3 regions of the Roseibium sp. R5 genome follow, and region 1 is predicted to be linked to each of the others. Evidence: riboswitches for the same ligand, from Rfam matches in the RefSeq annotation. Region 1 holds a riboswitch; each other region holds the start of a gene.
What was found. A riboswitch is a leader RNA that binds a small molecule or an ion and turns the genes downstream of it on or off. The one in region 1 is predicted to bind S-adenosylmethionine.
Positions count from the first base shown of each region.

Region 2: linked by a shared signal. The riboswitch ahead of AC0J4F_RS23730 (O-succinylhomoserine sulfhydrylase) and the one ahead of AC0J4F_RS15145 (homoserine O-succinyltransferase) in region 1 are both predicted to bind S-adenosylmethionine.
Region 3: linked by a shared signal. The riboswitch ahead of AC0J4F_RS00885 (hypothetical protein) and the one ahead of AC0J4F_RS15145 (homoserine O-succinyltransferase) in region 1 are both predicted to bind S-adenosylmethionine.

Region 1 is NZ_CM146910.1:3,211,130-3,221,403, reverse strand. It holds gene AC0J4F_RS15170 (DNA polymerase IV) at 1-500, shown strand, start outside; gene AC0J4F_RS15165 (cell envelope integrity EipB family protein) at 505-1,386, opposite strand; gene AC0J4F_RS15160 (RidA family protein) at 1,647-2,114, shown strand; gene AC0J4F_RS15155 (glycerophosphodiester phosphodiesterase family protein) at 2,168-2,929, shown strand; gene AC0J4F_RS15150 (GNAT family N-acetyltransferase) at 3,028-4,353, shown strand; SAM-I-IV-variant riboswitch at 4,462-4,581, shown strand; gene AC0J4F_RS15145 (homoserine O-succinyltransferase) at 4,616-5,533, shown strand; gene AC0J4F_RS15140 (HIT family protein) at 5,640-6,068, shown strand; gene AC0J4F_RS15135 (glutathione S-transferase family protein) at 6,138-6,797, opposite strand; gene AC0J4F_RS15130 (AzlD domain-containing protein) at 6,883-7,236, opposite strand; gene AC0J4F_RS15125 (AzlC family ABC transporter permease) at 7,233-7,994, opposite strand; gene AC0J4F_RS15120 (SDR family oxidoreductase) at 8,101-8,805, opposite strand; gene AC0J4F_RS15115 (LysR substrate-binding domain-containing protein) at 8,910-9,794, shown strand; gene AC0J4F_RS15110 (FAD-binding domain-containing protein) at 9,893-10,274, shown strand, end outside.
Region 2 is NZ_CM146910.1:5,067,147-5,077,420, reverse strand. It holds gene AC0J4F_RS23770 (formylglycine-generating enzyme family protein) at 1-693, shown strand, start outside; gene AC0J4F_RS23765 (DUF3302 domain-containing protein) at 722-964, shown strand; gene AC0J4F_RS23760 (HlyD family secretion protein) at 961-2,115, shown strand; tRNA gene AC0J4F_RS23755 (tRNA-Gly) at 2,460-2,533, opposite strand; gene AC0J4F_RS23750 (ion transporter) at 2,685-3,479, shown strand; gene AC0J4F_RS23745 (glycoside hydrolase family 3 N-terminal domain-containing protein) at 3,445-4,722, opposite strand; gene AC0J4F_RS23740 (YigZ family protein) at 4,860-5,426, opposite strand; gene AC0J4F_RS23735 (2'-deoxycytidine 5'-triphosphate deaminase) at 5,434-6,570, opposite strand; SAM riboswitch at 6,697-6,776, shown strand; gene AC0J4F_RS23730 (O-succinylhomoserine sulfhydrylase) at 6,820-8,019, shown strand; gene AC0J4F_RS23725 (putative quinol monooxygenase) at 8,040-8,393, opposite strand; gene AC0J4F_RS23720 (ArsR/SmtB family transcription factor) at 8,485-8,802, shown strand; gene AC0J4F_RS23715 (LysE family translocator) at 8,812-9,423, opposite strand; gene AC0J4F_RS23710 (LysR family transcriptional regulator) at 9,538-10,274, shown strand, end outside.
Region 3 is NZ_CM146910.1:175,877-186,150, reverse strand. It holds gene AC0J4F_RS00920 (ArnT family glycosyltransferase) at 1-338, shown strand, start outside; gene AC0J4F_RS00915 (ChbG/HpnK family deacetylase) at 441-1,238, shown strand; gene AC0J4F_RS00910 (Crp/Fnr family transcriptional regulator) at 1,445-2,134, shown strand; gene AC0J4F_RS00905 (RrF2 family transcriptional regulator) at 2,151-2,585, opposite strand; gene AC0J4F_RS00900 (group III truncated hemoglobin) at 2,658-3,131, shown strand; gene AC0J4F_RS00895 (hypothetical protein) at 3,144-3,362, shown strand; gene AC0J4F_RS00890 (acyl-CoA thioesterase) at 3,593-3,949, shown strand; gene AC0J4F_RS00885 (hypothetical protein) at 3,950-4,246, opposite strand; SAM-I-IV-variant riboswitch at 4,288-4,410, opposite strand; gene AC0J4F_RS00880 (ABC transporter ATP-binding protein) at 4,471-5,184, opposite strand; gene AC0J4F_RS00875 (ABC transporter permease) at 5,186-6,424, opposite strand; gene AC0J4F_RS00870 (efflux RND transporter periplasmic adaptor subunit) at 6,421-7,491, opposite strand; gene AC0J4F_RS00865 (MDR family NADP-dependent oxidoreductase) at 7,603-8,604, opposite strand; gene AC0J4F_RS00860 (SlyX family protein) at 8,763-8,975, opposite strand; gene AC0J4F_RS00855 (cache domain-containing protein) at 9,633-10,091, shown strand; gene AC0J4F_RS00850 (methyl-accepting chemotaxis protein) at 10,183-10,274, shown strand, end outside.

The sequences.
Region 1 (10,274 bases):
ACAGCCGTGATGTGACCCCTTCGCGCGGTGCGAAAAGCGTTTCCACCGAAACCACGTTCCGCACAGACATATCGGACTTCGATGTCCTGAAACCGATCTTAAGAGACTTGTCTGAAAAGGTGTCGTTCCGCCTGAAAAAGTCCGAGATTGCCGGACGTGGCATCACCCTCAAGCTGAAGACCTCTGAGTTCAAAACAATCACCCGTGCACGTCATTTGACCGACCCGACACAGCTTGCGGACAAGATATTTGATGCAGGTGTTGCCCTCTTGGAGGCGGAAACCGATGGCCGCCGCTTCCGTCTAATCGGCATTGGGGTCAACGACCTCTCAGATGCCTCTCAAGCAGATCCGGAGGACCTGCTCGACGCAACATCAGGACGAAAGAAAAAGGCCGAACTCGCCATCGACAAACTGCGCGGCAAATTCGGAAATTCTGCTGTCGAGCTTGGTTTGACACATGCCGCCAAACAGGCGCGCAAAGCCGCCGAAGACAAGTAAGCGGTTACTCGCAGTCAGACTTGTCTGTCAGATCCCGAAGTTCCAGCGCCGTCATCGTTCCCGCAATTTTGAAATCACCGTAATCCAGAACAAGTTTGTCACTCACACCGTTTTCAAATAGCCTGAAAGACAACTGATAGACGGGTGTCTGTTCGCCGGAATTTTCCTGCGTGGAGGGATCGAAATAAGCTACGGTCACCGGCCAGGACGCAACAGTATCCAAGGCGTCCTGCCGTTCGCCATCAATTTCCGGCACAATACCGACGGCCTTGGCACCGATTACGGCAGTGGTTCCAAAGACCTTGTCGCCAGTTTCAGCTCCATCGTAGATATCACTGGCGGTGAAGTGCCCGCCGTCTTGCGCGGTCTTCACGATGTTCATCAGGTGCTCTGTTGGAAACTGAACATCTTGGCCGATCTGCAACGACTTTTCGTCCGGTTCTTTCAGTTCGACCGCCTTCAAACCTGTTTCAGCCCGCGCCAGTCCCCGGCTCGATTCGACCAGTTTCTGATCGACATAGGTCTTGGACAGAAACTGATAGCTCTCAGCATCCGGGCCCTCGAACGATGTGGTCTGAAGATCTGTTACCTGGGAGCCACCGCTCAGATCGCGGAACTCGGTGACAAAACGGAAATTGACGCTGTACCCTTCGCAAGCATCGCCTGAAAACTCATAGACCATGCGTCCGGAGAGACCTGCAATCCCGGACTGCTGCTCGGTATCGGCAAGCTTCATGTCATAGACAGCTCTATGCGGAGCAAGCTGTATGCCTGCCACTTTGGCAGCTGCTTCACTGGCACCAGACGTGACAACCACAATGGCAGCCACAGCGCACTTCAATAGAAAAGCAGTCTCAAAAGCCTGGCCTGAAACGGTTCGCCGCATCACATTTCCTCGTCACCGCTGCTCAAGCGGAAATTTCTTGTTTCTAGTCTTTTATTCGGGTTCATGCCGGACTGCTAGCAAGGATTGCCCGGCCCCACCGATAATGTAGGTCACAAATACGGGCACAAAAGCGCCAATTGGACTTTGTTGAGTAACGAGGTGCCGAGCAAATACCGCCCCCGTCTGCCGGAAATGAGCTTGTCAGTTTCTGCAATTTGAGCCAAGACACGGGCAACTCACGTTTTTAATCGGGGACACACATGACCAGCAAAACCGAAGCCCGCCTGGCTGAACTCGGCATAACCCTTCCAAATGCCGCCGCACCAGCTGCCAACTACGTGCCGTTTGTGAAGACAGGCAATCAGCTGTTCATTTCCGGCCAGCTGCCGATGGAAAGCGGTGCGATCGCCGTGACCGGCAAGCTTGGCGAAGGCCTTCAAGTTGAAGACGGCCAGAAAGCTGCAAAACTCTGCGCCATCAATCTGCTCGCACAGGCAAAGGCGGCGACTGGGGATCTGGACAAGCTGGTCCGCCTGGTCAAGATCGTTGGCTTTGTGAACTCAACGGGTGATTTCACCGACCAGCCGAAGGTGATCAACGGCGCGTCCGATTTCCTGGTAGAGGCCATGGGCGACAGTGGCCGCCATGCGCGTTCCGCCGTCAGCGCTGCCTCCCTTCCGTTTGGCGCCGCGGTTGAAATCGAAGCCATTTTCGAGATCGCGGACTAATTCCGCTCTGGCGGGGCTCTAAAAACGCTCCGCCAATTCCGGACCAGATTAACATGTCACTAGAACTTGCCGCCATTTTCGCCCGACCGATAGCGCACCGGGGGTATCACGATGCCAGCAACGGCATCATTGAAAACACCCCAACAGCAATCCAGCAGGCCGTGGACAAAGACTTCGGGATTGAGGTTGACGTTCAGCAGACCAGTGATGGTGAAGCGCTCGTCTTTCACGATGATGACCTGGACCGTCTCGCAGATGGCAGCGGGCCGGTTTCCGGGCGGTCTTCAGCCGATCTCGTCAAACTGCAAATGCGTACCGGCACAGATCACCTATGGCTGCTTCAGGACCTTTTTGATCTGGTGGATGGCCGTGTGCCGCTGGTTGTCGAAATCAAATCCTTGCTCCGGCGCGATGCGCAAGGCGACTTTGTCCGCCGCGTTGTTGATCAAGTGAATGCGTATAAGGGCCCAGCCTGTATCAAAACCTTTGATCCGGACATGCTGGCTGTTGCAAAGGCGCACAACAACTCCGTTCTCCGCGGGATCGTGGCAGATGCGGCCCGCCCCGGCCCGGACTACACACGCCACAGCCGGATGGACCGTTTCATATTGCGCCATCTGCTCCATTTTCCGCGCACAAGCCCGCACTTCATCTCCTATGGCGTCAACGATCTACCGAGCCCCGGCCCCAGCATGATGAAAAAGGTTTTCAGAACCCCAATCATGACGTGGACAGTTCGGACACCAGGACAGTTGGAAGTCGCAAAACGGTTTGCCGATCAAATCGTCTTTGAGGGCTTCGATCCGGATCAATAACGGACAAGCATTCCAGGAACGGAATTCCCTCTTGCGGCGCAGCAAAGCGGCTCTACATTCTTGTAAACAATCCTTTTATGGCGGGCCGACACACTGACATGACGTCTTTTATTTCACCGGACAACGAACAGCCGCAAAAACCAGGCGCCGGTGACACGGAGACGACGCTCTCCATTAGACTTCTGTCATCCTTGGCAGATGTGCCGGCTGACAAATGGGATGCGGTTGCCAATCCCGGCTGGATCCTTAGCGAAGGCGGAAACCTGGCGCGCGCACAGGACGCTGTTGCGTCTCAAGATCTCACTTCCGCGCTAGCCCCTGAAGCTGATTCAGATTCTGAAGAAACAGACTTCAACCCTTTCTTATCCCACGCTTTTCTGGAAGCCTTGGAGGCATCTGGCTGCGCGACACGCCAGACTGGATGGATGCCCCGGCACATGGTGCTGGAGGATGGTAAAGGCGCGGTTCTTGGAGCCGTTCCCGCTTATCTGAAAAGCCACTCCCAGGGTGAATATGTCTTCGATCATGGTTGGGCCGACGCATTCTACCGGGCGGGCGGCGACTATTATCCAAAACTCCAGATATCGGTCCCTTTTACTCCGGCGACAGGCCGCCGTTTTCTGACCAGCTCCGACATCAACAGGGAAGCTGGGCTCCAGGCACTCGCAGCTGGCCTTGTACAGGTTTGCCAACGCACCGGCGCCTCCTCGGTTCACGCGACTTTTTTGACTAAACCGGAATGGGACTCGCTTGGCGATCTCGGTTATCTGAGGCGCACAGATCAGCAGTTCCACTGGGACGACAACGGCTACGAAACCTTCGACCAGTTTCTCGGCGACCTCGCCTCGCGCAAACGCAAGGCGATCAAAAAGGAACGCCGCGAAGCCATCAGCGCTGACGGGCTCGAAATCGAATGGGTCACCGGCAGCGATCTGACAGAAGCGCATTGGGATGCCTTTTACGGATTTTACATGGATACGGGCGCCCGTAAGTGGGGCCGCCCTTATCTCAATCGTGCCTTCTTCTCGCTAATCAGTGAACGGATGGCGGACCGCATTCTTCTGGTCTTGGCAAAACGCAATGGCCGGTATGTCGCCGGGGCCCTCAACTTTATCGGATCGGAAACCCTTTTCGGCCGCCACTGGGGTTGCACCGAACACCATCCGTTCCTGCATTTTGAGCTATGTTACTATCAGGCAATCGACTTTGCCATTTCCAAAGGCCTGAAACGCGTCGAGGCCGGCGCTCAGGGAGCGCACAAATTGGCGCGCGGGTACCTGCCGCAAACGACCTATTCTGCCCACTGGATTGCCCATGAGGGCCTTCACGACGCAGTCGCAGACTTTCTGGAGCAGGAGCGGCGCGCCGTTCAACGCGAAAACGAAGCGTTGGCTGAACATGCCCCTTTCCGGAAAGGCAGCTAAAACTTCCATTTGCCACGCGCCTGAGATCCAACAACAATTTGCCTCTTTCACAAGATCGGCATTCGTCTGCACAGGGCTTGCCGGATCGCGTCCAATCCATTACCTAGGGACCATCATCAAGAGTTGGGACAGATGCCCCACGCCAACCTGCCGATCCGGGCAAGGTGGTTCTTCGAACAGAAGATGCGGCCGTGAACTTCAAGTTCAAAGGCAACGAATCGGATCGAAGAAAGGCATCTGTCTCTGGTTACAGGACGCGCAAATGCCGATAAAAATTCCAAACGATCTGCCCGGCCGCCCCATTCTGGAATCCGAAGGCGTGATGATCATCCAGGAAGCGGATGCCATGCGTCAGGACATCCGCCCCCTGCGCATCGGTCTTCTCAACCTGATGCCGAACAAGATAAAGACAGAGACCCAATTCGCACGCCTTCTCGGCTCCACCCCGCTTCAGATCGATCTGACGCTGGTGCGCATGACCAACCACGTGCCACGGAACACGCCAACGGAGCATCTGGAAGCGTTCTATCGTCCCTGGGAAGAAGTCCGGAACGAGAAGTTCGACGGGTTCATCATCACCGGAGCCCCGGTGGAGAAGCTGCCCTTTGAAGATGTCGGATACTGGCAGGAAATGCGCGATGTGCTGGATTGGACCCAGACACATGTTCATCGCACGCTGACCATCTGCTGGGCGGCTCAGGCGGCCACTTATCACTTTCATGGCATGCCGAAATATGCGCGGGCCGACAAGGCAACGGGCGTCTACCGGCAACGGACGCGCGCGCCGGCCTCGCCGTATCTCCGAGGGTTTTCCGATGATTTCTGTCTGCCCGTCTCACGCTGGACGGAAACCCGGAAGGCCGACATTCCGGACGGCAGCAATCTGATGGTGCTGGCGGAAGATGACGAGACCGGTATGTGCCTCCTGGACGATCCGGAGCATCGCTGCCTGCATATGTTCAATCACATCGAGTATGACACGACGTCTCTGGCGGATGAATTCGAACGGGACAGCCAGGTGTCTGACACGCCGATCCGGCCGCAGAACTACTTTCCGGATGACGATGCCACCCGGCAGCCGGTGAATCGCTGGCGGGCCCACGCGCATCTCCTGTTCGGCAACTGGATCAATGAGATGTATCAGTCCACACCGTTTGATTTGAACAATATCGGCGAATAATCGGACACTGCCGGGCGGTCACAACCCTTGTTGTCGAACCGCCTGGCGGAGTAATGTGTCCGTCGACATTCGAAGACTTTTTCCCTTTTTAGAGGTACGCATGCCGATCGAAACGCCCGCCTACGACGACCAGAACATCTTTGCCAAAATCATGCGCAGAGAGCTGCCGAGTCACAAGGTCTATGAAGACGACAAGACGGTCGTGATCATGGACATCATGCCGCGCGGTGACGGACATGTGCTGGTCATTCCGAAGGCTCCATCCCGCAACATTCTGGACATCGCGCAAGAGGACCTGAACGCGGTGATGGCCACGGTCCAAAAGATGGCGCATGCAGTGATCAAAGCTTTTGGGGCAGATGGCACCACCATTCAGCAGTTCTCTGAACCAGCCGGCGGCCAGGTGGTGTTTCACACCCATGTCCACATCATCCCGCGCTTTGACGGCGTCAAGATGAAGCCGCACACCGGTGAAATGGCTGACAACGATCTACTTGCCGAACAAGCCGACAAGATCCGCGCTGCGTTGAGCTAAGCCTCAAACCCCGCGACACTTCTCCGGAGGCAAGTGCTGTGCCTCCGGATTTCACGACGACGCCTTGGATCAACTCGCGGCGGCGATCCCTGCCGGGTTCGCAGCGGCCTCATGCGCTGCATCGAGCACAGCCTCGTCTTCCAAAACTCTCTCGAAACTCGGCCGTGCGGTAATTCTCTCGGCATACTCGGTAAAGACCGGCCAGTCCGGCACCAGACCGAACATCAAGGTCCAGCGCAGAGCAGATCCCCAGAAGATGTCTGCTGCGGAAATCTGATCTCCGAGGAGATAGGGTGCTCTTACAAGCTGCGCCGCCAGAGCCTTCATCACGGCGTCATAGCTGCAATACGGCGCGATCTGCTGCGGTATATCCGTGTTGAACGCCTTGTTGACCACGGCGGGCTCAAAGGATGCAGCATAAAACGCCATCCACCGCAGATAAGCGCCACGCCGCGGATCGCTCAAACCTGGTGTCAGTCCTGCCTCGGGATAAAGATCAGCGGCATACAAGGCGATGGCGACAGATTCGGTAATAACCGTCTCACCGTCTTGAAGCGCCGGCACCTTACCTAGAGGATTGATCTTCAGATACTCTGGCGACTGCAGGTCACCAGCTTTCGCATTGTGTACTTTCAGCTCGTAATTGGCACCGAGTTCATCCAGCAGTACGCGGAGCGTGCTGGCGCGGCTGCGCGGTGCATAATGAAGCACGAGTTTGTGATCGGTCATGGCGGGGCTCCTTTGATCCGGTGTGGCCATTTGGCCAATGCGCGCCATGTATCAGCCCCCTGCTGACAGCCTTCTGTCAGGAGTGTCAGGAGCCCAAGATCCACCATCCTGTCAGTAGAAAAACAACCGCAGACAGCACTCCGACGATCACGCGCTGCCCGAGAGCCAAGAAGCAGACAAACCCGAAGGCCGCGGCCGCCAGCCGCAACCAGATCGGCGTGTCGCCCAGCACACCTTGGGGAAACAGAACAAGCTTGGAGATCACACCTGCAACCAGTGCCGTTGCAACGCACCGGACCCAGATGAAAAGTTCGCTGTCTTCGCGCAGTTTGCCGCCGGCAAAAACACCCAACCACCGCCACACATCGGTTGCAAGCCATCCTGCGACGAGGATCATCACATAGGGCCACCACCAGGTTTCCGTCATCAGGTCACTCATGACAGTCCCCGGCGCCAAAATCGTGTGACGAGATAGGCAAGCGTTCCGCCAAGCAGGCCAGTCCAAAGGAGATCAAGACCCGGAAAATAAAGGAAGAACAAAGGGCCAAGCACAAGGCCGGAAATCATCGCCGCCTTGTCGGCATTCATCCGCGCAGCGCCCCACAAGGAACACAGGAAGTAGACCGGTGTCACAAGGACAAGAGCCCCGGTGGCCATGGGCGGCATCCGCTCCACAAGCATGTAGGCAATCCCGGTGGACACAAAGACAAAGCTGGTCACCCCGCCGCCAAACCCGATGAAGAACGGCAACCGCCCTTCCCTCGGCAGGTCGGGCAAGTTATTCATCGCGTAGACCCAAGCCGTCACCGCCACAAAATGCGATGCGATCAGCAAGTGCCAGGTTTTGGTCTTACCCGGCACCTTCAGGAACGGCATCAACGCCATCGTCATGGGCATCAGACGCACGGATGCCAACGCAACCGCGACAGCGGCGGGGATCAATCCCATGCCCGACGCCATGGCTCCGGTCAAAACCACCACGGATGGCAAGGCCCACACCGCCCCTGTCATGAGAAGTGTTTCGGCCAGGCTCAATCCTGTTTCGCGGGCCATCCCGGCAAACCCGACAAAAGCAGACGTCAGGATGAAGGCGGGAATGGAAATCGCTGCGCGCGCGCCGCGCAGCATCCAGCCCCGGCCGGAAACGGGTGGCTTCGAGGATAGTTGCGGTTGCCCCGTGTCCTTTGAGGCAGTCATGAAGGCGTTTCCAAATTGCTGAAGTTAGTAAGGATTCCTTACCTTTATCCAGCAAACCTGTCCAGCCCACTGTCCGGTGGCTTCGGCCACCCGATCAAAATCCGCTTTAGACCGACCGTGTCAGCCCGCCATCAATTCGTATGTTCTGACCCGTGACATAGGCCGCTAAATCACTGGCGAGATAGGAAATTAACCCGGAAACCTCCTCCGATCGGCCATATCGGCCCATCGGGATGCGCGACCGGCGGTCTTCCTTTTCCGGCAAGCTGTCGATGAAGCCGGGCAACACGTTGTTCATGCGCACATTCTCAGAGGCGTACTTGTCCGAAAACAGCTTGGTGAAGGCAGCAAGACCGGCCCGGAACACGCCGGAGGTCGGAAACATCGGATCCGGCTCGAATACGGCAAAGGTGGATATATTGATGACAGTGCCGCCGCCCTGGCGTGCCATGATCGGTGCCACCAGACGGCTCGGACGGATCACATTCATCAAGTAATAATCCATTCCGAGATGCCAGTCTTCATCCGAGATCTCCATGATATCGCCCTTTGGACCGTGCCCGGCAGAGTTCACGAGAACATCAATGCGCCCGAAGGCAGTCATTGCCTTGTCGACAAATGCTTTCAGGTCATCGTTGCTCAGGTTTGAACCGGTGTGACCAATGCCGCCCAGTTCCTTTGCCAGTGCCTCCCCCTTCCCGGAGAACGACAGGATCGCGACTTTGAACCCGTCTGCCGCCAGCCGTCTGGCTGCATCCGCGCCCATGCCGGATCCACCAGCTGTAATCAGGGCCACTTTTTGTTCGCTCATGATATGTCTCCTTTGGGCATAGTCTTAACGATGAAGCATCTTCTTGACCAATCATGCTTTCTGCACCTAAACAGTAGAAAAGCTACTGCTTTAGTGAAACGGCGATGCGTCCTCCCAGCCTCAACAAACTCAGAGCATTTGATGCTGCGGCCCGGCACCTCAATTTCCGGCTGGCTGCAGAGGAGCTCAACCTTACACAAGGGGCAGTTGCCCAACAGGTTCGCGCTCTGGAGGATGAACTTGGTGTTCAGCTGTTCGACCGGCTTCCCCGCGGTCTCGCGCTGACCGCACCGGCGGAAAGGTTTCACGCTCAAGTTCGGCGTGGGCTCGATGAAATCGATCGGGCGATAAACGATGTATCCCAACAGGTTCCACGCATCACACTCAGCCTGCCCCCGTCCTTTGCCGCGCTGTGGCTTGTTCCCCGTCTGCCTGGTTTTCTGGACAAAAATCCGGGATTGGATCTGGCAACACTGGCCACCGAGCGGCTGGCAACCTTCAAAGGCGACGGCGTCGACCTGGCCATTCGGATCGGCGCCCCACCTTTTACAGGTCTCAAGAACCATTTTCTTGCACCAATTCGACTGGCAGCCGTTGCGTCGCCGACGCTGACCAAGGATCGAAAGACAATAGAAAATATTCAGGATATGCCGCACCTGCGCATTCTTCTGGACAGCCACACCTCCTGGAACGAGGTGCTAGGGACAGAGCTGCTGCCGGAAGACGTCACTTACCTGAGCTTCAGCCATTCCAGCCTTGCCATCAACGCGGCGTTGGAGGGGCAAGGTATCGCCCTTGTCCCGGAGCTTCTGGTGCAACGGCAACTCTCAAACGGTGCATTGACGTGTTTGTGGCGCCAGCCCGATCAGGGCATCGGCACACGCGGCTACCATCTTGTTTACCCGGAAAACCCGGTCCGATTTGGCGAAGCACGGCAAAAGGTGATTGATTGGATCTGCCGGGAGTTTGGCAAAGACCAGCTGGCATAAGACCTGCTCAGTTTTGCTGCGTTCTAACGTCCGTTCGGGCCATCCAAAGCAGTGCGCCTTGCGTAAGCAAAGCAAAAAACAGCGCTGGACATTGCCATATGACGATCTTTTCGCCGACCCGCGAAGCAGCTCTCCAACACCTTGACGATTTTACGCCGCAGATGGGCCAGGCCTATGCAGCTCAGCGGAACTATGATCGCGGCCCAGGCAAGCACACATCCGTTTCCGGCTTGTCGCCGTTCATCCGCCGGAGGTTGATCAGCGAGCAGGAAGTTGTGACCGCAGCCCTGCAAAACCACGGTCTTGATGGCGCTGAAAAGTTTATTCAGGAGGTGTTCTGGCGCGGCTATTTCAAAGGCTGGCTCGAACGCCGCCCTGCGATCTGGGAATCTTATCAGCAAGGTCTGGCCACCGACCTGGAGGATCTGGAGAAAAACAGCGGCCTGCGTCAGGCAGTGACCCGTGCGGAGGCCGGGCAAA
Region 2 (10,274 bases), 1.9 Mb from region 1:
CCCCCGGACCTTCTGAAAGCAGGGTCTATGGTGTTCGCCCAGCCAAAAGAAGCTGTTGCGCTGAATGACATCAATTTGTGGTGGCGCTATGTGCCAGGTGCTCAATGGCGGCATCCCCGTGGCCCCGAAAGCTCGATAGAAGGCCTTGAAAACCATCCCGTCGTTCAGGTGTCGATCGAGGATGCAAAGGCTTATGCGGACTGGGTAGGCGGCCGCCTTCCGACAGAAGCCGAGTGGGAGTTCGCAGCACGCGGCGGGCTGGATGGTGCGCAATTCTCGTGGGGCGAGGATTACGATCCATCAGAAGGCTGGAAGGCAAACACCTGGCAGGGCGTCTTTCCAAGTGTTGACACCGCGGAAGACGGTCATCATGGCAGTGCGCCCGTCGGTTCCTATGCTCCCAACGGGTATGGATTATACGACATGGCCGGAAATGTCTGGGAATACGTGTCCGACTGGTGGATCCCTGGCCATCCGACCAAGGATCAAACCAACCCGGGCGGCCCGTCCAAGACGCTCGCAGAGCAGTTTGCCAATTCAGCTGTTGGCGCCCGGCATGTGGTCAAGGGCGGTTCCTGGCTCTGTGCACCGTCGTACTGCTTTCGTTACCGACCCTCAGCGCGTCAACCGGCGGAGAGGAGCCTTGGCTCCAATCACATCGGCTTTCGGATCGCGCGTGATGGTGTGAACTAACTAACTGGAGGCAGTTTTGGACCCTCTCATGATTTTCGCGCTGATCGTGCTGCTGGTGTTGCTGGCAACGCTCATCGGCGGGTGGCTGTTTCTTGCTGTCTGGCCCGGAAAAATCGCAAAACGGCGGGGGCACCGGCGTGCGGAGGCCGTGGCGATGTGCGGCTATTGGGGCGCGCTTACTCTTGGCCTTTTGATGCCTATCGCTTTCATCTGGGCTTACACAGACGGTGAGGAACCAGTACGGAACAGCGGTGTGGAGGGTGACGCGTGATTGTTTTCCTGACCCTTTGTTACTGTGCTGTTCTGTTCGGTCTCATCAAGGCTGGTGTCATCCGGCTCACCACTTTCTGGAAGATCTCGCCTGTCCTGTGGCTGGTTTTGCTGCTGGTGGTGCTGTTCATTCCCATGCAATGGGGGGCGCCCAGCGGCCCCATCCGCTCCTATACGTCGGTCATCGAAATTGTGCCCAACGTCTCCGGGGAAGTGACCGAGGTGCCGGTTCAGCCGCTGCTGCTGGTGAAAAAAGGAACGGTCCTTTTCAAGATCGATCCAGAACCGTTCGAAGCGGCGGTTTCCCGCAGCCGGGCTGCGCTTGCAGAAGCGGAACAAGCGGTTCCGCAACTTGAGGCAAATTTCAGGGCTGCCGAAGCGTCGGTGTCAGAAGCTGCGGCAAATCGGGATCGGGCCAAGGACGAGTTCGATAGGCTGCGCACGGCCAACGAGAATGCGACAGCTTTGGGCCGCCAGAGTACGCCGTTTTCGGAAAGCGATGTTGAACAACTCCGGCTCACCTATCTTGCGTCCGAAGCCTCGCTGACCCGTGCCGAGGCGACAGCAGAGCAGGCGCGTCTCGCCTTTGCCTCTGAAATTGATGGTCAAAACACAACAGTTGCACGCCTGGAAGCAGATCTACGCCGGGCGGAATTCGATTTGCGCGAAACTGTCATCAGAGCGCCGGCAGATGGGTATGTCCTCGCGTTGACCTTGCGTCCGGGTCAAAGGGTCAGCAACCTGCCGCTCCGGTCCTGGATGGCATTCGCACCAGTAGCGACTGGCCGGGTTGTTGCCTCCATCCCGCAAACGCGTGTCCGGTTCATTGAACCGAACCAACCGGCTGAAGTCACGTTTGCCTACCTTCCTGGCAAGGTGTTCACCGCGCAGGTGGAGTCACTTGTGAGGATCACCGCAGCGGGCCAGTTGCCGCCAAACGGGATCCTGCCATCCCTTGCGCCCCATCACGGACCGAACGAAACAATGGGCGTGGTGCTCCAAATTGACGACAGTGGCGGTGGCTTTGCAGAGATGCCTGGCGGGATTGGCGGGACCGCGGCGATCTATACACAAACGGCGGGCGCAACACATTTGATCCGCAAGGTGATGATCCGAATGGATGCCTGGTTGAATTATCTGCGTCCGAATTAGATAAAATGTGGTGCCAAACGGGTGGTTCTTTATGTGGGCGCTGGAAGTCCGCTTTGGGCTTTAGACCGTTCCCGCTCCCTTTACCCATTCGATGCGGCAGGCTGTCCAAGCGTGTATGCGCGCGGACGGCAGATTGGACAGTTAGGCCGGCAATGGACAGCCGCGATGCAATTTGTAAAAGGTTGAAAACTGCCCTTTCGGACGGCAAGGACGGGAGATTTTCTATTAAGTCTTAGAGTGAATATGCCGTGCAAAACGGGATGGCAAAACGCGGTCGTGTGTTTCCCCCGTGCTTCCCGAAAAAACGGGAAGTGGAGAAGTTGTTTATAAGTTATTGAAATCATTGGAGCGGGTGAAGGGAATCGAACCCTCGTCTTAAGCTTGGGAAGCTTCTGCTCTACCATTGAGCTACACCCGCTTGAGCCCATCTTTAGTGCGCTCAGTCCGGCGAACTGTCAAGCGGTGGAATTGTGTTATCCCGCCCGCTGCCATCTTGCCAAGACCGGCCCGAACCTCCATGTTCCGCGCGGCGCAGCGCCTTTGGAATATTTCAGGCTCCGGAACAGACTATGCGGGAAAAAATCAAAGCCCTGGTTACCTCACGCACGTGGGAATACTGGATCATCGCGATCATCGTCGTGAATGCGATCACGCTCGGGCTGGAAACCAGCCCGTTCGTCATGGACCGGTTCGGGTCGGTTTTGATTGCAATCGACCAGACGATCCTCGGCATATTCGTGATCGAAATCGCGCTGCGTCTGTTTGCGCATGGCTTGCGCTTTTTCAAGGATCCCTGGAGCCTCTTTGATTTTTTCATCGTAGCAATCGCATTGTTGCCGTCCAGCGGCACGCTCTCAGTCTTACGCTCGCTCCGCATCCTGCGTGTTCTGCGCCTGATTTCCGTTGTTCCATCTCTGCGGCGGGTTATTGGCGGGTTGATTGCCGCCTTGCCGGGCATGGGGTCCATCGTCGTTCTGATGGCGCTGGTGTTCTATGTGTTCGGAGTGATGGCGACCAAACTCTTTGGGGCATCGTTTCCCGAATGGTTCGGTGATCTTGGGGCATCGCTCTATACGCTTTTCCAGATCATGACGCTGGAAAGCTGGTCCATGGGGATCGTCCGGCCGGTCATGGAAGTCTATCCGCTCTCTTGGATCTTCTTCGTGCCGTTCATCCTGTGCACGGCTTTCACGGTTTTGAACCTCTTCATCGGTATCATCGTCTCCGCCATGCAGGAGGAGCATGAAGCGGAAGCCGACGCCAACCGCCAAGCGATTCATGATGAAACGGGCCTCATTTTGGAAGAAGTGAAAGCCTTGCGGGCCGAACTCAAGGAGCTGCGGGAGCAGACGGCAAAATCGTAGTTGCTGCGGCGTAGGAGGGTGGTGTGTTCTTCGGTCCAGTGCCCAGTCTTGCAGACTGCGGTTCTGGCCAAACGCCCACCCGAAACCGGCTGAGGCGGTGTTTTAAGGCGGCAACCCGCGCGGCAGCCTGGTCAACCTGTGCTTCACTGATCCGGCCATCCACAACGGCGGCCACAATAGCGGCGTTGACCCGGTCACCGAGCTGAGGATCGGTCCGGTCAAAACTGGAAAAGAGCACAATATCATTCCCGGCGGCGATCGCTTGCACCGCTGCGTCTTCGATCGAAAACCGATCAGAGACTGCATCCATTTCCAGATCGTCAGTGATGATGACAGCATCTTTGCCGGCCAGGGTTCTGGCCTCCGCAATCCCCTTTTTCGAAAGAGAGGCTGGAGTTTCTGGCGTGTCGGAAAAGCGCGGGTGAACAAGATGGCCCATCATCACCATGTCCACCCGGTCCTGCTGCCTGAGCGCGCGATAAGGCTCCAGTTCATGCTCGCGCCAGGACTGGCTGATCACCGGCAAACTGGAGTGGCTGTCCGCCGTTGAAGATCCGTGTCCTGGAAAGTGCTTGAGTGCTGTTGCTATTCCAGCGGCCTGATGGGCGGCAATAAAACCCGCAGCACAATTGGTAACTGTGGCCGGGTCAGCGGAAAAACTCCGCTTCTTCTTGCCGATAATCGGATTGTCCGGGTTGATGTCCACATCAACGACGGGGCCGTAGTTGACGTTGATGTTGTAGGCGCCGAGTTGGGCGGCCCGGCGGGCATAATAAGCGCGGACCTTGCGAGGTGCACAATTGTCTGTGGCGGTTGGAAGGTTCTTCGCCGCGCTCCAGGTCATGGGATCGCCAAGAGGGGCGAGACGCTGCACCTGGCCGCCTTCCTGATCAACTGCGATAAAGATAGAAGACACGGAACCTTGATCGGCAAGGTGGCGAGTCAAGGTGGTCAGCTGGTCGGGTGTTTGAATGTTGCGGCCAAGCAGCATAACGCCACCGATGCGGCCACTTTCAAGTTGGCCGCTGACAGCCATGACACCCGGATCCAATGGGCTGGTGCCGTTAAACCCAACCATGATCAGTTGACCGACTTTCCGCTCCAAAGGGCTGGCTTCTGGCCCACCGGAAATGAGCCGATTAGGTCCGGCTTGAAAGAGGGTAATCCACAGTGCAGCAAGGAGAAAAGGGACGAACAGCAGCATGGCGGTCAAGGCCAGAGATCGTTTCGTCGCTGAAAACAAGCCTTTTACTCCACTCCAGAAAACGGATGCTGATCCTCTGTTCTTGTCAAGGTAGCGCCGCGGGCGTGAGAAAGCGATCTTATCGATCGTCTGGCGATAATGATCGTGGCAGCGGACTGCGGCTTGGGCTTCGAGTTCTAACCGTCCGCGGTGCCGTCAAGGGCATCCAGGAGATCCTCCGGCCCTTCAACGATCAGGACCACTCCGGTTTCCGTGTAGTCGCGCGAGACCACGTCCAGTCCGAGGCCAGTGATTTTCCGTTCCAGCTCGGAGCTCGATGCAAAGTCTGCGCTGACCCTCTTGCGGGAGAGCTTCTGGAAGGGCACCAATTCGGCATTCGCGATCGCGTCTTGCGCAGCGCCTGAATAGGCGCGGGCAAGGCCCCCGCCGCCCAGCTTCGTACCACCGAAGTACCGGACGATTAAAACAGCGCAATTGATCAGGTCTGCGCCCTGCAGAACGCGCAAGGTCGGCATTCCGGACGTGCCGGCAGGTTCGCCATCGTCCTTGCCGCTTTCCTCGATCCGGTCATCATCGAGAAGCCGCCGGTGCGCGGTTACAATATGATTGGCTTTGCGGTGTTCCTTGCGCAGTTCTTCCAGACGGGTGTCGAACTGCTCAATCGGCACCAAGAAGGCCAGGAACCGGGACTTCCGGTCTTCCAGGAAGCCTTCGTATTCGCGGGTGATGGTTTTCAAGGACATTCAGTGTTCAGGTTGATGCCTTGAAATGCTTGGAGAGCTTCAAGGCTTGGCCCTGATAGTTGGAGCCGATGCCCTCGCCATAAAGTGTCGCGGGCCGTTCGGCCATGTGTTCATAGACAAGGCGGCCGATGGTCTGCCCGTGTTCCACGATAAAGGGCACGTCATGGGAGCGGACTTCCAGAACCGCGCGTGAGCCTACACCGCCAGCGCCCGCATGGCCGAAGCCGGGATCGAAGAAACCGGCATAATGCACCCGGAACTCCCCGACCAGTGGATCGAAGGGCACCATCTCGGCGGCATAGTCCGGTGGGACGTGCACGGCTTCCTGGCTGACGAGTATATAGAAAGCGTCCGGATCAAGGATCAGTTCAGCATTCTGCCGGCGGTAGATCGGTTCCCAGAAATCAAGCGGGTCTTGAGCGCCGACCAGATCAACATCAATCAGCCCGGAATGATGTTTGGCGCGGTAACCGATCAGGCTGCCCGGGCCTTCGCCTTCGAGATCAATGGAAAGCTGGACACCGCCGCCGATCCGCTCATTGCCGCCGCTCATCAGGGTTTCTGATTTGTGGATGCCTTCAAGATCAGCATCCGGGATCAGCGATTGTCCCCGCCGGAAGCGTATCTGACTGAGGCGGGAGCCGGAACGCACCAGGATCGGGAAAGTAAGCGGCGAAATTTCTGCATAAAGCGGTCCGGCATAGCCGGCTGGAATGGTGTCGAATGCCTGGCCATTGTCCGTAATTACGCGGGTGAACACATCAAGACGCCCGGTGGAGCTTTTTGGATTGGCCGTTGCCGAAATGTCGGGCCGCAGCGCCAGGCTTTCCTGCAACGGAACGATGTAGACGCACCCCGTCTCTAGAACGGCCCCGTCCTGAAGATCAATGGTATGAAGCTTCAACTGCTCTAAGCGGTCCGCCACCTTGATGTCCGGACCGGGCAGAAAACTTGCGCGTACCCGGTAGGCAACGGTTCCAAGCCGTAGATCGAGGCTCGCAGGCTGAATTTGACCTTTGACAGGGGGTTGCGCTGCGCAAATCTCCTGCGCTGCGAACATCGCCTGAATGACTCGCTCGGGCAAAATTCCGCTCGCGGCGATCAATGCGCTGCCTGTGGTGCTTTGGTCCGCTGATACGTTCATCAATTCATCCTGCAATCGTCGTCTAACGTCCTTAACGGATGCGGCTGGCCCCGCCAACTCTCTTTCTGGCCAATCTCAGGAAAAGGGGGAGGTAGATTGACCGAAAGCCCATTTTCGCTTAAGTGAAAGCCACCTCGTGGTGATTTGGGCCGGCCGGCTTGCAGCCACGTTAAACAAGTCGCTAAAAAGGCCGGAGGTGCAAACCCCGGTCTTGAGGCTGGGGTTTTTTCGTTTGGAGCGAACATCGACATGACTGACACCAAGAACACCGCCGGAACCAACTGGCGCCCTGCAACCGCACTCGTTCATGGCGGCACGACCCGCTCACCTTTCGGCGAGACGTCCGAGGCGATGTTCCTGACACAGGGTTTTGTGTACGACAGTGCGGAAGCGGCCGAAGCACGGTTCAATGGTGAAGATCCGGGGTTTGTCTATTCGCGGTATGCCAACCCAACCGTCGCGATGTTCGAAGACCGCATCAAGATGCTGGAAGGCGCGGAAGCTGCGCGGGCAACCGCCAGCGGCATGGCCGCGGTCAATCTTGCCCTGATGGCGTCGGTCAAGGCGGGGGATCATGTGGTTGCGGCGAAGGCCCTTTTCGGCTCGTGCCGCTACATCTGCGAGACCCTGCTGCCGCGTTTTGGTGTTGAGAGCACGCTGGTCGATGGGACGGACATCGAGCAGTGGAAAGCGGCCGTCAAGCCGAACACCAAGGCCCTGTTCCTGGAAAGCCCGACCAACCCGACCCTGGAAGTCATTGACATCGCTGCGGTTGCGGAAATTGCAAAGTCGGTTGGTGCGCGCCTGATCGTTGACAACGTGTTCGCGACGCCGATGTACCAGTCTCCTCTGAGCCTCGGCGCGGATGTGGTCATCTATTCCGCCACCAAACACATTGACGGGCAGGGGCGGTGTCTTGGTGGTGTGGTTCTGTCGGATGAAGAGTGGATCACCGAAGAGGTGATGCCTTTTGTCAAACACACTGGCCCGCACATGAGCCCGTTCAGTGCCTGGGTGCTTTTGAAGGGGCTCGAAACATTGCCGCTGCGCGTGGCACAGCAGACGAACAGTGCCGGCCAGATTGCGGACTTTCTGGCGGGTCAGTCCAAGGTGACACGCCTGATTTACCCGGGGCGGGACGATCACCCGCAAGCCGAGATCGCCAAGCGTCAGATGCGCGGTGGTTCGACGATGGTGGCGCTTGAAATCGAGGGCGGCAAGGAGGTTGCATTCCGGTTTGTGAATGCGCTGGACCTGATCCGGATCTCTAACAACCTCGGTGATGCCAAAAGCCTGATCACCCACCCGGCAACGACCACCCACCAGTCGATCGGTGAGGAAGCCCGCGCCGAGCTTGGCATCACCGACGGCATCCTGCGCCTTTCTGTTGGTCTGGAAGACCCGCAGGATCTTCTTGAGGACGTCGAAAAGGCACTGGCGGCGATATAGTCTGCCATTTCAACGATTGATCAGGCTCCCGGATAAGGACTGGCCATTTTGAGCCAGGTGACTTGCATCTCTCCGTCAACAAGCTCCTGATGGCCTGCAAGGAATTGTTGAATGTACGGCATCTGGAGGTGTTCCTTTAGGTCTGCCAGAGACGCCCAGGCTTCGTAGAAGACAAAGAGATCCGGGTCGGCCCGGTCGCGATGCACGTGATATTGAAGCGCGCCTGTCTCTTCCCGTGTCGGGGGGACGAGCGCAACAAGTGCCTGTTCCAGTTTTTCAGCAGAACCGGGCCGTGCGCGGGCTTGACCGACCAGCGCATAAGGACCGGTTTCATCGGCGTCGGGTTCCGGGAGCGCGAAGTCAGGATTGGACATGAAGATCTCCTTAGGTATGATGTGTGTCGTACCTAGGCGAATAAAAGGTAAGATGCAAGTCTTACCTATCGAGTGGCGCAAGAGGGATGAGATGGGAGAGAAGGACGACAATCTGGAGCCGGTCGATCTGGACCTGGGAAAGGTCCTCACCGCCTTGGCAGATCCTCATCGGCGCCGCGTGATCCGGGAATTGGTCCGGGCGGACACGGGTACGGAGCGAACCTGTGCCTCCTTCCAGCTTCCGGTCAGCAAGGCCACAGTGACGCACCATTTCCGGGTGTTGCGGGAAGCGGGCTTGATCCGGCAAGTCGATCGGGGCAATTCCAGAGCCGCAGCATTGCGCAGGGAGGAGATCGATACTCGTTTTCCCGGATTGCTGCCGCTGATTGCTGAAGAGATCAGCCCCTGACATCCTGATCTAACGCGTCGATGCCAGAAGTCCGGCCGCCGTCAGCAAGGTGCCGCCCGCCGTCCGGTTCAGAAGTCTTGGATGTTGTCTCAGGAAACCGAGGCACTGTTTGGCACCGGCCGCATAAAGCATCACAAACGCAAAATCGAGTGCGGCCATGGTTGGGCACATGATCGATAACTGGGGCAGGACCGGCGCCGTCGGATCTATGAATTGCGGAAAGAAGGCGGTGAAAAAGACCAGTGCCTTCGGGTTGCCAAACGCAACCGCAAAGCCGCTCGCGTAAAGCCGCGCCGGGTGGGACGACCGATCTGGTGTTGCTGCGTCAGGTAGAGTTGGTGCTGACCGCCACATTTTGACGGCCATAAAGATCAGCACACCGACACCTGCCCATTTTATGGCCTGAAACGCGACTGCCGAGTTGGCGATGATGATGCCCAGGCCTGCTGCGACCAGCAGCATCTGGATCATATTGGCGGAGATGTCTCCGAGGGCAGTATAGAGCGTGCGTTTCGTCCCGAACTGCAAGGCATGAACCATACCCAATAGGATACTGGGACCAGGTGTCATGGTCAGGATGAGAGAGGCGGCGACGAAGGCGAGCCAGGTTTCTAGGGGCATGATGTTGTCCAGACGGCAATTGTGCTGGAAGGTCGAATAGAGATATATCTCGGTATAAGAAAATAACTTGAGGTTATATTTTTGCCGTCAGATTCTCAAGATCTTCCTCTCGCAATGGTCCGTGCTCTTTGGATCATCGAGGAAACGGGAAGTGTTTCCGAAGCCGCTCGGGCCCTTGGCATATCTCAACCGGCTGTCAGCAAGGGCATTGCACAGCTGGAAAAGCGGTTTGGACTGGATTTGCTCATTCGCGGGGCCCGGCCACTCGGGTTGACCGAAGAAGGGCAAGCCTTGGCGGCATTTGCCCGTCAGGCCGATCTTCTGCAAGACAAAGCGCTCCGTCATTTGCAGGATGTCCGGCGGGACAGGATCGGGACCGTCCGCCTCGGGTCCTTTGGATCGTCCGCCTCCTTTCATATTCTCCCAAGGCTACTTGGCGAGTTTGGCCGGAAATTTCCCGGTATTGACGTTGAGATCCTGGAATTCCCGGACGCAGACCTTGAAACGGTTTTGCGCAACGGCGGCGTTGATGCGGCGATCTTGGCGGATCCGCATAAAGAGGACCTGGACGTTCTCCCGCTCGTGTCGGACGAGCTGGTCGCCCTGGTTCGGGACGATCATCCGTTGGCGGTACGGTCAACGGTGCGGGCGGAGGACCTTTGCCAAGATCCCTTTATCCTGACCAAAGGCGGGAGCGCGCCGTTGGTTGAGAAATGGCTCGCAGCTGCCGGACAGACGCCGAATGTGGCGCACACCATATTGCAGGTGAATTCGATCCTGGCACTGGTCAAGGCTGGCCTTGGGGTGTCGATCATTGCAAAACTCGCTCTTCCGTCTGAGCCGGTTGGCGT
Region 3 (10,274 bases), 2.2 Mb from region 1:
TTGGTGACACGGATGCAGCCTTTGTTCTGACCTCCGGCTATGGCCTCAACGGTCAAATCGACTTCCTCATGAAAGACACGGTGCCTGTGCACCAGTATACCCAGCGGATCCGCTATATCATGGCGCCAGAGCCGCAAGGGGCTGAATTTGAGGGCGCTGGGCTTTACGTCGCTGAAAGCCGCCGTGATCAAGCGGATGTTCTAAAGGCCCGGTTTGAAACCGTACAGCAGGTCGCGGTTCTGGAGCGATTGGTGAAGGGTGTGCCTCTGGAAGAGCTGGTCGTCTATAGGCTCTCCGGCCGAAAAACGGATGCTCTTGATCCGCTAGAGACCAAGTAACGCCGACTCAATAAGCGACGGATGTCACGATAAGACTTGCAAAACTCTACGAAGTTTTGCAGGGAGGAGCGTGTCGTTTCTTATGTATCTTTACCGCGCTGCATGAAAAGAATTACGCTTGGAGCTTTGGACTACGGTCTTGCATTCGGGGTTGACCGCGCACTGCGTGATCTCGCCGAGCAAGGGCGTATCAGTGCGCTCGGCGCGCTCGTTGCGACGGACTTGTGGCCCCGAGAGTTCCGGCCGCTGATCGAAACCGTCAAGGCTTCAAGTTCACGCACACTCTTTGGGATTACGCTGGCCTTTACCGGCGACAGGGTATCGCCCGTCAGCAGCCGTATGCATCAGACCTATGGCGACCGGATGTTTTCCCGTTCGAAGATGAACCGCCTGGCGCTTTTGCGGCTTCTCCCCGATGAGCTGCTGTTGGAAGAAACGCTGGCGCAACTTGGCCGCTACACGGTCTTGATGAAGCGGCAGCCGGACTTCGTTGCCGTTCGAGACGGGATGCTGGCGCGCAGCAGTGTGGCCCGAACAGTTTTCAAGGCAATCGGACACGCCGGATTTGAGACGCCGCCGCATATCATTTCTCCGGTGCGGTCGGGCCTGAAAACACTCCGGCTTCAGCGCTTGGCGAAGCCATACGATTTGAAGTTCTTGCCCAAGGCAGATCCGCTGCCGGAGGTCAGTGACAGGGAAGAACTGCACCGTCTTCTGCACAATCATTTTGACGGGATGGCAGACATGAGCTTTGTGGCAGCCATCCCAGGCCGGGCCGACGATCGGTTACGCCGGGAGGAACCCAAAGCCAAGATCGCGATCCGAGAGTGCCAGTATGATGTTCTGGCGAGTGACCGTTTCTTTCACACGCTGGAAAAAAAGGATGTTTTCCTGAATTGAGGGCTTGGACAGCAAGCCAAACGAAAAAACGGCTCTGGGGGGAACAGAGCCGTTTTTCGTGGAGGTCCGGAAGAGGGGGAGGGGCAACCCCGCTTCCATGTTTTTCAATATAGGGGTAGTTTGGGCATGGGCACGTGATGCACATCACAACAATGCGCGTATTTCGAAATTGGCCGGTTTGACGGCAATGTCTGCAGGGGGCAGGTGTGGCAAAGATCGATGATTTTCTGAAAAATAGCTTTTCTTTACAAGGGCTTGATTCGGAATTGGCGCTTGGGCTGTCAAAACTCGCTCGCCCGATAAAAATGGCGGCCAATGCCACACTTTTCGAAAACGGGGACCCTGGAAACGGCTGTTATGCTGTTCTGGAGGGCTCTTTGAAGGTGTCGATCCTGTCAGTCGATGGGGATGAGCAGTTGCTTGCGGTTCTCGGACCAGGCGATCTGGTTGGTGAGCTTGCCTTGCTGGATGGCCGTCCCCGGTCTGCAACGGTGAGCGTTTTGAAAGAAGCGCAGCTGGCATTCATTGAAAAGTCCGCCTTTGAGCGGTTCGCCGATGAAAACCCCGCCGTCTACCGCCACATGCTGTCCATCGTCGGCAAACGTTTGCGCCATGCCAACGACGTCCTGGCAGCGCGTTCTTTCTTACCACTTCCAGGACGTGTCGCGCAGACATTGCTGCAGCTGGCCGAAACGTTCGGCAAGCCTCTCGATGATGGCCGCGTTCTGATCCACTACAAGCTCAGTCAGGCGGACATTGCCAACATGGCCGGAGCTGCCCGTGAGAATGTCAGTCGGGTCCTGAACGATTGGAAGCGCTCTGGAACGATCAGCCGGATCTCCGGCTACTATTGCCTGGAACAGGTAGACTTTCTCGAACAAGCTTCAACACTTTAGGCAAGGCGCCGAGCATTCATATCTTCTGCGTGCCGGCCAGGATCGAACCAAGCGTTTGTTCATTCAGGCTGTCGAGGAACGCCTCCGCCGCCCTCGCCATCGCGCCCTTGAGCGCGCAGCGCGGTAAAAACGGGCAGCTTGCCGGTTCATCCTTGAGGCACGCGACCACGCCAAGATCTGGTTCAATCAACCGCACCACATCGCCAATGCGGATGTCATCTGCCTCTTTGGCAATCCGGATCCCGCCGCCACGGCCCCGGGTCGTTTCCAGGTAGCCGGCCTTGGCAAGTTGAGCCACTATTTTCATGACATGGGATTTCGCCAGGCCAAGTTGCGCGGTCAACTTGTCCACTGTCTGCGGGGCATCTGATTGGCTGATTGCCATCAGGAGTCTCAAGGCGAAATCACTGGCTTGACTGAGGCGCATTTCCAGAACTTTCAAAACATTCATTTTATATGTTGATTTTAGCGTGCACTTCTGCCATTTAAAAGATTCATTTTATATGAATGTTATGAGGTTGCGATGCAAATCAAACAAACACCACAGGAAACAGGTAACGCGGTCGCCCGCTCCGACGGGGCCTGTGAGGTGCAATACGCCGAAGTCACTCCCGAGACGATCCGGATCCTTGTGCATTCATTCTATGGGACTTTACGCCAGCAACCCCATCTCGGTGAGATCTTTGAAAAGCGTCTCGGAGGGCGTTGGCCGGAGCACCTTGAGAAGATGGAACGGTTTTGGCAGTCCGTTCTCCTGAAAAACGGGACCTACAAAGGCAAGCCGGTTCCGGAACACCTGAAACTAAAGGAAGTGGTCAGCTCGGATTATGGCGATTGGCTCGACGTATTCCGGCCGGTAGCACGCGAGATTTTTGTTTCGGACGTTGCCGAAGAGATCATCGCCATTGCCGAACGGATTGCTCAGAGCCTGTGGCTCGCAACGTTCGGTTTTGCCGGCAGTACACCGCCGGGGGAACTCTTTACTGAACAAGCCTGATAGGAGGGGCTCATGTTACCGGCAATCGTCTTGGTGGCCGAAGGTCTGGTTGTTTTGTGGTTCGCGGTCTTCATCGGAATGATGGTGTCCATGTACCTGGATTCCAGATCCATGCCTTTGCCACGCCTCGATGTGGCGGGGCGAACGCTGATTGGCAGCGCCAAACTCGCCTTTGCGGTCGGAATGACCGCATTGGCGGCACTGACCTATTATGAAATCCCTATGTTCTGAATTTACAGGAGACACCAATGTTCAGTGCAAAATGGACACAACGTGGCTTACCCATCCTCTTGATCTGGATTGCAGCACCAATGCCGCTTTGGATCATGGCCATTCTGATGCTGATTATCTGATTGATAGCGTTGTGTTTTGAAGCGGTTGGGCTAGGCTCGGTAAAACACGAAACTGGAGCGACCGCTTTGAGTGAAGAAACACCGCAAGGGGAACTGACCCTCCGGACAATGGCAATGCCGGCCGACACCAATGCATCTGGTGATATCTTTGGCGGGTGGGTGCTGTCTCAGATGGATCTCGCCGGTGGGATTGCCGCGGGGCAAAGAGCGCAGGGCCGCGTTGTCACGATCGCAGTCGACAAGATGAAATTCATCCGCCCGGTCCATGTCGGAGATGTCTTGTGTGTTTACACAAGCGTCGGCCGCGTCGGGACAAGCTCCATGGAAATCAAACTGGAAGCCTGGGCTTTGCGCCACCGTTTCGGCGGCCGGGAAAAAGTCACCGAAGCGATTTTCACGATGGTCGCCGTTGATGACCAAGGCAAGCCACGTCCAGTCCCCAAGGACACTCCGGCTCCGCAGTAATCAGGCGCGCAAGGATCTGCGCGCCAGCAGGTCCGCAAACAGCTCTTCATCGACCGCGCAAATGCAGCCATTGGCCCAAAGGCGCAACAATGCCTGTAAGCGGTCGACCCGCTCATGCTGGGTCAACCGGCGTTTGTGGCGTGGCAGTCCGCCATACACCCGAATGGTCTTCATGCGGGCCAGCACACAATCTTCCGCGGTAGATTGCCAGATCTCGGCCGCTGTCTGATCGGCCTCTTCGGCGTCCTGGTATCTGATCAACTCGGCCGCTTGTCCGGCCAGCGCATCTTGAAACAAAAAATCCTCCATCGGTTGCCCGAGGAGGACTGGCGCAGGAAAACTACCGCTTCGTTGCCGCGCAGCCTCTTTTGAGTGTCTGGACGGCCGCATCCCTGTTGCGGAAACCACCTTGCCCGGTCGGCAGGTTGGCGAGGGCGCCAGCCCTTCTCTTGATGATGGCAGGCTTATGCCATGAGTTCCGTTTTTTGGCAAGTCATCCAAGAACCGAAGGACTCCAACGGTTATTGATTGCGGTCATAGTCGATTTTTCCATCGACCAGATGAATGCGACGCTGCATCCGGCCGGCAATATCCATGTCGTGCGTAACGGCTATCACTGTGGTTCTTTGTTGATCGACAATCGATTGAAGCGACATAAACACCTGCTCTGTCGCGACAGAATCGAGACTGCCGGTCGGCTCGTCTGCAAGGATCAGGTCCGGCGCATTGGCAAGCGCTCTTGCAACGGCGACGCGTTGACGCTGCCCGCCGGACAATTGGGCAGGTTGCCGGTGCAAAAAGTTCTCCAAGCCGAGATCTTCCAAGAGACCTGCCGCGCGGTCCTTTTGCTCAGCTGCAGCAAGAGCGCCAAGTTTTTGCATTGGAATCATCACGTTTTCCATAGCGGTGAATTCCGGCAAGAGAAAGTGGAACTGGAAGACAAAGCCGATCTTTTCCAGCCGCAAGTGAGCCATTTCGGTCTTCGATAAATCGTGCGTCTTGCGGCCGCCAATCAGGACTTCGCCCTCCGTCGGCCGGTCCAGAAGTCCAAGCAGATACAATAGAGATGATTTTCCAGAGCCCGATGGGCCGGTGATCGCGACGAACTCCGATGTGCCGATCGAAAACGAGATGTTCTCCACGAGAGTGACCGGAACTACAGCCGGAAGAATGCGGGTCAAGCCTCGCGTTTCCAAAAGTGGGGCAGGGGTGGTTGGGATCGGGGCAACGTTCATGTCAGGTCGCGCCCCGGATGATGTCGACAGGATTGAGCGCGGCAGCCTTTCTGGCAGGCACAAAACCGGCAATGCCCGCAGACAGAAGCGCCAGACCACTGGCGATCATGTAATGCACATGAGAAAAGTATATCGGCAGACGGGTCATTTCGATGTCGGTGGTGACCTCGAATTTGATTGTTGCAAGATAACTCGACAATCCAAATCCAAGTGCAGACCCGACAAGTGCTCCGAGCACACCGATCACCAAACCCTCCAGGACGAAAATCTGCTGTATGTCGGGTTCCGGAAACCCCAGCGATTTCAGGATGGCAATGTCCCGGGCCTTTTCATGCACGATCGTTGAAATGATGTTGTAGATCCCGAAACCGGCGACCAGAAGAATACCGCCGACAGCAGTAAACATGATCACGTTGCGGACAAAGAAAGCCTCCATCAGCCCTTCATTGGCCTCTTCCCAGGAGATCGACTTGTAGCCCAATTGCCGCTCGGCCCTTGCAGCAACTGCGACGGCTTCATCGATGTTTCTCAGCCGGATCGTGATGGCATTGATGATGTCAGGTTTTTCCAGAAGGATCTGGACGGCTTTGAGAGGCGCATAGGCGAGGCTTTCGTCGCTGGTGGTGATCCCGGTATGGAACAGGCCGACAATCTTGAACCGTTTCGCGACCCCGTTTGCTGAGGTCAACGTGACTGTGTCTCCAAGGTCAGCGCCAAGCCGTTCGGCTGCCTTGTCGCCTAAAACCAATCCGTTGGAGGTTGTGCCGAGGTCCTCAAAGGCCCCCTCCCGGATGTCCTCGCCAATGTTGGACACGAGAAGTTCCTGCTTTGGGCGGACACCAATCAGCGTCATGCCAATGTCCTGGCCGCTGTAGCGCAGCACAGCCTGACCCGTCAGGCGTTGTGCGATGTCGCCGTCAACCCAATCTCGCAGCGAAGCTAAAGCTTCCGTTGGATTGCGGATCCCACGCAAGTCCTCCAACGGCCGCAAACCGCGAAAGGCAACAGCATCATAAACGGAGCTGGCCGGTTGGGCTGTTGGCGTCCGCTTATCATCCTTGATCTCCACATGCGGAATGGCGTCGATTAAGGTTGCCATGAAGTCACGTTGAGAGCCCTCCATGAGGGCGGCCATGGCAATGGAAAACCCAACACCGAGTGCAACACCAAGCGTGGAGACCACCGTTTGCCGGAGCCTGTTGCGCACATGGGTCGCAGCGATGCGGAGCTGAAGGATCATTCTGGCGTGCCCTCGGCCACCGGCTCAACCTTCTGGCCATCAGAGAGATCGTCGCGAAACGGCAGGAGAACAGCATCTCCGTCAGCAATACCATCGAGAATTTCGACAGCTCGGATCCCGGTTATCCCGGTTTCGACGACGATGGTCTCAACGGTGTTGCTGCTGGAAACAGTCTGAAGCCGCTGACCATCGAGAGCGGCCACCGGTACGAGCACCGTTTCCGGCTTTTCAAGGGTGACTATGTTGATTTCGGTGGTCATGCCGATGTGAAGCGGCGTGTCCTTTGGAAGGTCCAGGTAGACGCGATAGTTCTTCAAAACCGGATCCCCTTTAGGGGTGATCCGGGCAACGGTCGCGGTAAGGTCCTGCCCCGGAAAGGCGTCCGCCCGAACCAGCGCTGTTTGGCCCGCGGCGACTTTTGGAATGTCCTCCTCATTGACTTCTGCGACAAGTTGCAAGGGTTTGGGCTGGCCGATCCAAAACAGGATGTCTCCGGGTTCGGCGACCTCGCCGACAGACCCGTCCTGCCGCAAAACGACGCCATCCATTGGCGCGACGATCTTGTAGTCCCGCAGACGTTCTGTTTGCGCGGCTATGACGGCATTTACCTGAATAAGCTCGCTCTGCGCGCGGTCATAAAGATGTTGGCTGATGACCCGGCGCTCCAGCAGCTGCAGCGCCCGCTCACTCTCAGATTTCGCTAGGGATTGGCGGGCTTCCAGTTCCGCAAGTGCCGCCCGCGCATCGCCGCTGTCGAGCTCGGCCAGCTGATCGCCCTTTTGTACGACCATGCCCTCGCAGCCACACAAGGACACGATGCGTTCTCGCAAAATCGACGTGACCTTCGCCCAGTTGACCGGTTCGACCACGGCTGTTGCGTAGACGACATCGGCAGCCGATCCGATAAACGCCTCGGTGACGGTGACCTTCGGAGGTCTGGCAGACCACCAGTTCCATGCTGAAAAAGCCGCACCGAGAGCGGCCAAAATGAGCAAATAGCGGAAGTATCGCATGGCACTACCTGTTTCGTATCCGGCCAAACTAGTCCGTTTGACGTGGTCCGCCATGCGGTGGATCAATCGACAGATTTCACGAGGAATCTAAACTCTCAATTCTGCTCAGAAAAAGAAAAGCCGGCTGACTGCTCCACCGGCGATATTCTCAAAAGGAAAGGATGATCAGAGGTCCGAGACCTTGACTACCAGCTTGCCTGTATTGCTGCCATCGAACAGCTTGTTGAAGACGATTGGTGCGTTTTCCAGCCCCTCTTCAACATGAAGCCGGTACTTGAGTTTGCCTTGCATCATGAGTTTACCGAGTTCGGAGAACAGCATTGGGTAAGATGCATAATGGTCCGGCATGGTGAAGCCCTTGAGCATCAGACGTCGCCGGATGATGGTCGTCATATCGAGCGGATCCGGATCGATATCGCCGTTGTAAGCGGAAATGAAGCCGCAGAAGATCATGCGGCCATGCGCGGCCATATTGCGGAAGGCTGCCTTGAAGGGCGCACCACCGACATTCTCGAAATGCAGGTTGATGCCGTCCGGAGCGAACTCGGCAAGCCCTTTGCTCAGATCGTCGGTCTTGTAGTTGAGGGCTGCGTCAAAGCCGAGGTCCTTGGTCAGCCAGTCACACTTTTCCTGTGTCCCCGCAATACCGATCACGCGTAGGCCGAGCGCCTTGCCGATCTGGCCGACCAGAGAGCCAACCGACCCGGCGGCTCCGGTTACACAGAGCGTTTCGCCTTCCTTCGGTTGACCCTCAATGACCAGGCCCTGATAGGCGGTCACCCCTGGCAGGCCAAGAACGCCCATATAGTGCTCAATTCGGTCCATTTGCGGGACAACGCTGATCTCGCCGGGAGCCACGTCGACATATTTCGTCCAGCCTGGTGTGCCGGAGACCCAATCACCGACCTTGTAGGCATCAGACTTGCTCTCCTCAACAACGCCAACACCCAACGAGCGCATCGTCTCACCCAATTGAACTGGCGGAATATAGCTCTTTGTGTCCGGCGAGACCCAACCGCGCATCGCCGGGTCCAGGGAGACATAAACGACACGAATGCGCGCCTTGCCATCTGCCAGAGGTCCCATGTCTTCTTCGACACGGTCGAAGTGCTCCGGTCCGAGTTTTCCTTCGGGACGGGATTTCAGGGTCAAGTGCAGGTTCTGCATCTCAGTGTCCTTGGTTTAACGCAAAATGTGTATACGCACCGCATTATACGTAAGCGAACTATCGCATTGAGCGCAAGTGGCAAGATGGGCTCTCAAACGGTTATCGATAACCCGTGTTGTTCTGTCGGTTCGTCAACACGCGGCCACCCAGTCGGGGCTCAATAGTGTGGCGGCTTCTCGATCTGATGACCAGGCAACACGTTTTCAATCAACTCTTCGACCTGATCGGTCATGTTGAGGAGCTTTCGGGTCAGCCGGTCAATCTGTTTCCCTTGCTCAACGACAACGCCATTCAGCTCATCGATTGTGTGCGTGGCGTGCGCAAGATCGATCTCAAGTTTTTCGAGCCTACTGTTCAGTTCGGCACTCATAGCGGTCTCTTCGCATCAAACAATCTTCGGTCACTGTCTAGTGCCATTCCCGATTTACGGCAAACGAATCTGTTGGATGGTGGAATCAGGTTGCAACATGGTACGTGGCACTGATTTTTTTGAGAAAAACAAAAAAATATAGGCCTGGACCTGGATATTTTGTGTGCGTCCATTGGCGGATTTTGAGCGTTAGTTTGCCGCGAACTTGGCGAGCCATATCAGCGGACCGAGTCGTGATTGAATCTTCGATTTTGGTTGTATCGCGTGGTGGGTGCCTGCAAGGGATGCCCTTGAAATAAATGGGATTTGAAAGTGTCGTAAGGTGATTTTGAGGGGTTTTTCGTACAGAGAATCAATGGCAATTGAAAGAAAATACACTTCGCCGAAAAGAGCGGGAACAGGTCAGAATAACGATGCGTTTACATTCAGAGGTTGTATATTGGTAGTTTTATGTATAGAGGTGGCGGGAATAAGAATTATATTGTGCGGTGCAAAATACGCCTCTCAATTTAGATTGTACATATATTTCGATTAAATCAAAAATAGAAATTGGTTACTTGCTCGGTATCAACTCCAATTAATTCCATTATCCGAATATTAGGTTTTCTCTCTTCTGTTGAGAGCATCTTTGATGACGTCTCAGGAGGAGATTAGGGAATGATCAAATCAAAAATTGCGGTACTCCTGATTACCGGACTTTCGATGGCTGGGTCCGCCACTGCATTTGCAGCAGATCGCGGCACGGCAGATGAAGCAACGGCAATGCTCGACAAAGCCGTGGCGCATTATCAGTCGGCTGGGGCGGATACGGCACTCGCAGACTTCTCCGCCACCGATAAGGGTTGGCAAGATCGGGATCTCTACGTTTTCTGCTTCGATGATGCTGGTGTAACGGTTGCTCACGGGGCGAACGCGAAGCTTATTGGTCGTGACCTGTCGGGTCTCAAGGACGCCGATGGCAAAGAGTTCGTGATGGAACTTGTGAGCACGGGCCAATCTGGTGGCGGCTGGGTTGACTACCGTTGGCCGAACCCGGTTTCGAAGAAAATCGAGCAAAAGTCGTCCGTCGTTATGTCCGCTGGCGATCACATCTGCGGCGTTGGCATCTACAAGTAAGGCTCGCCACCGCTCGCCTTAGCCAACCAAATGATACCGATGGCCGTTTCGGCCATCGGCCTTCAATTAGAATATAATATTGGATGGAAAAATGAACTGGTTCGCCAACCTTGCCTTAGCAAAAAAGATGTTCGTCACACCGGTCATCCTGTTGGTGGGATTGGGAGTTGTTTCTGTCATTTC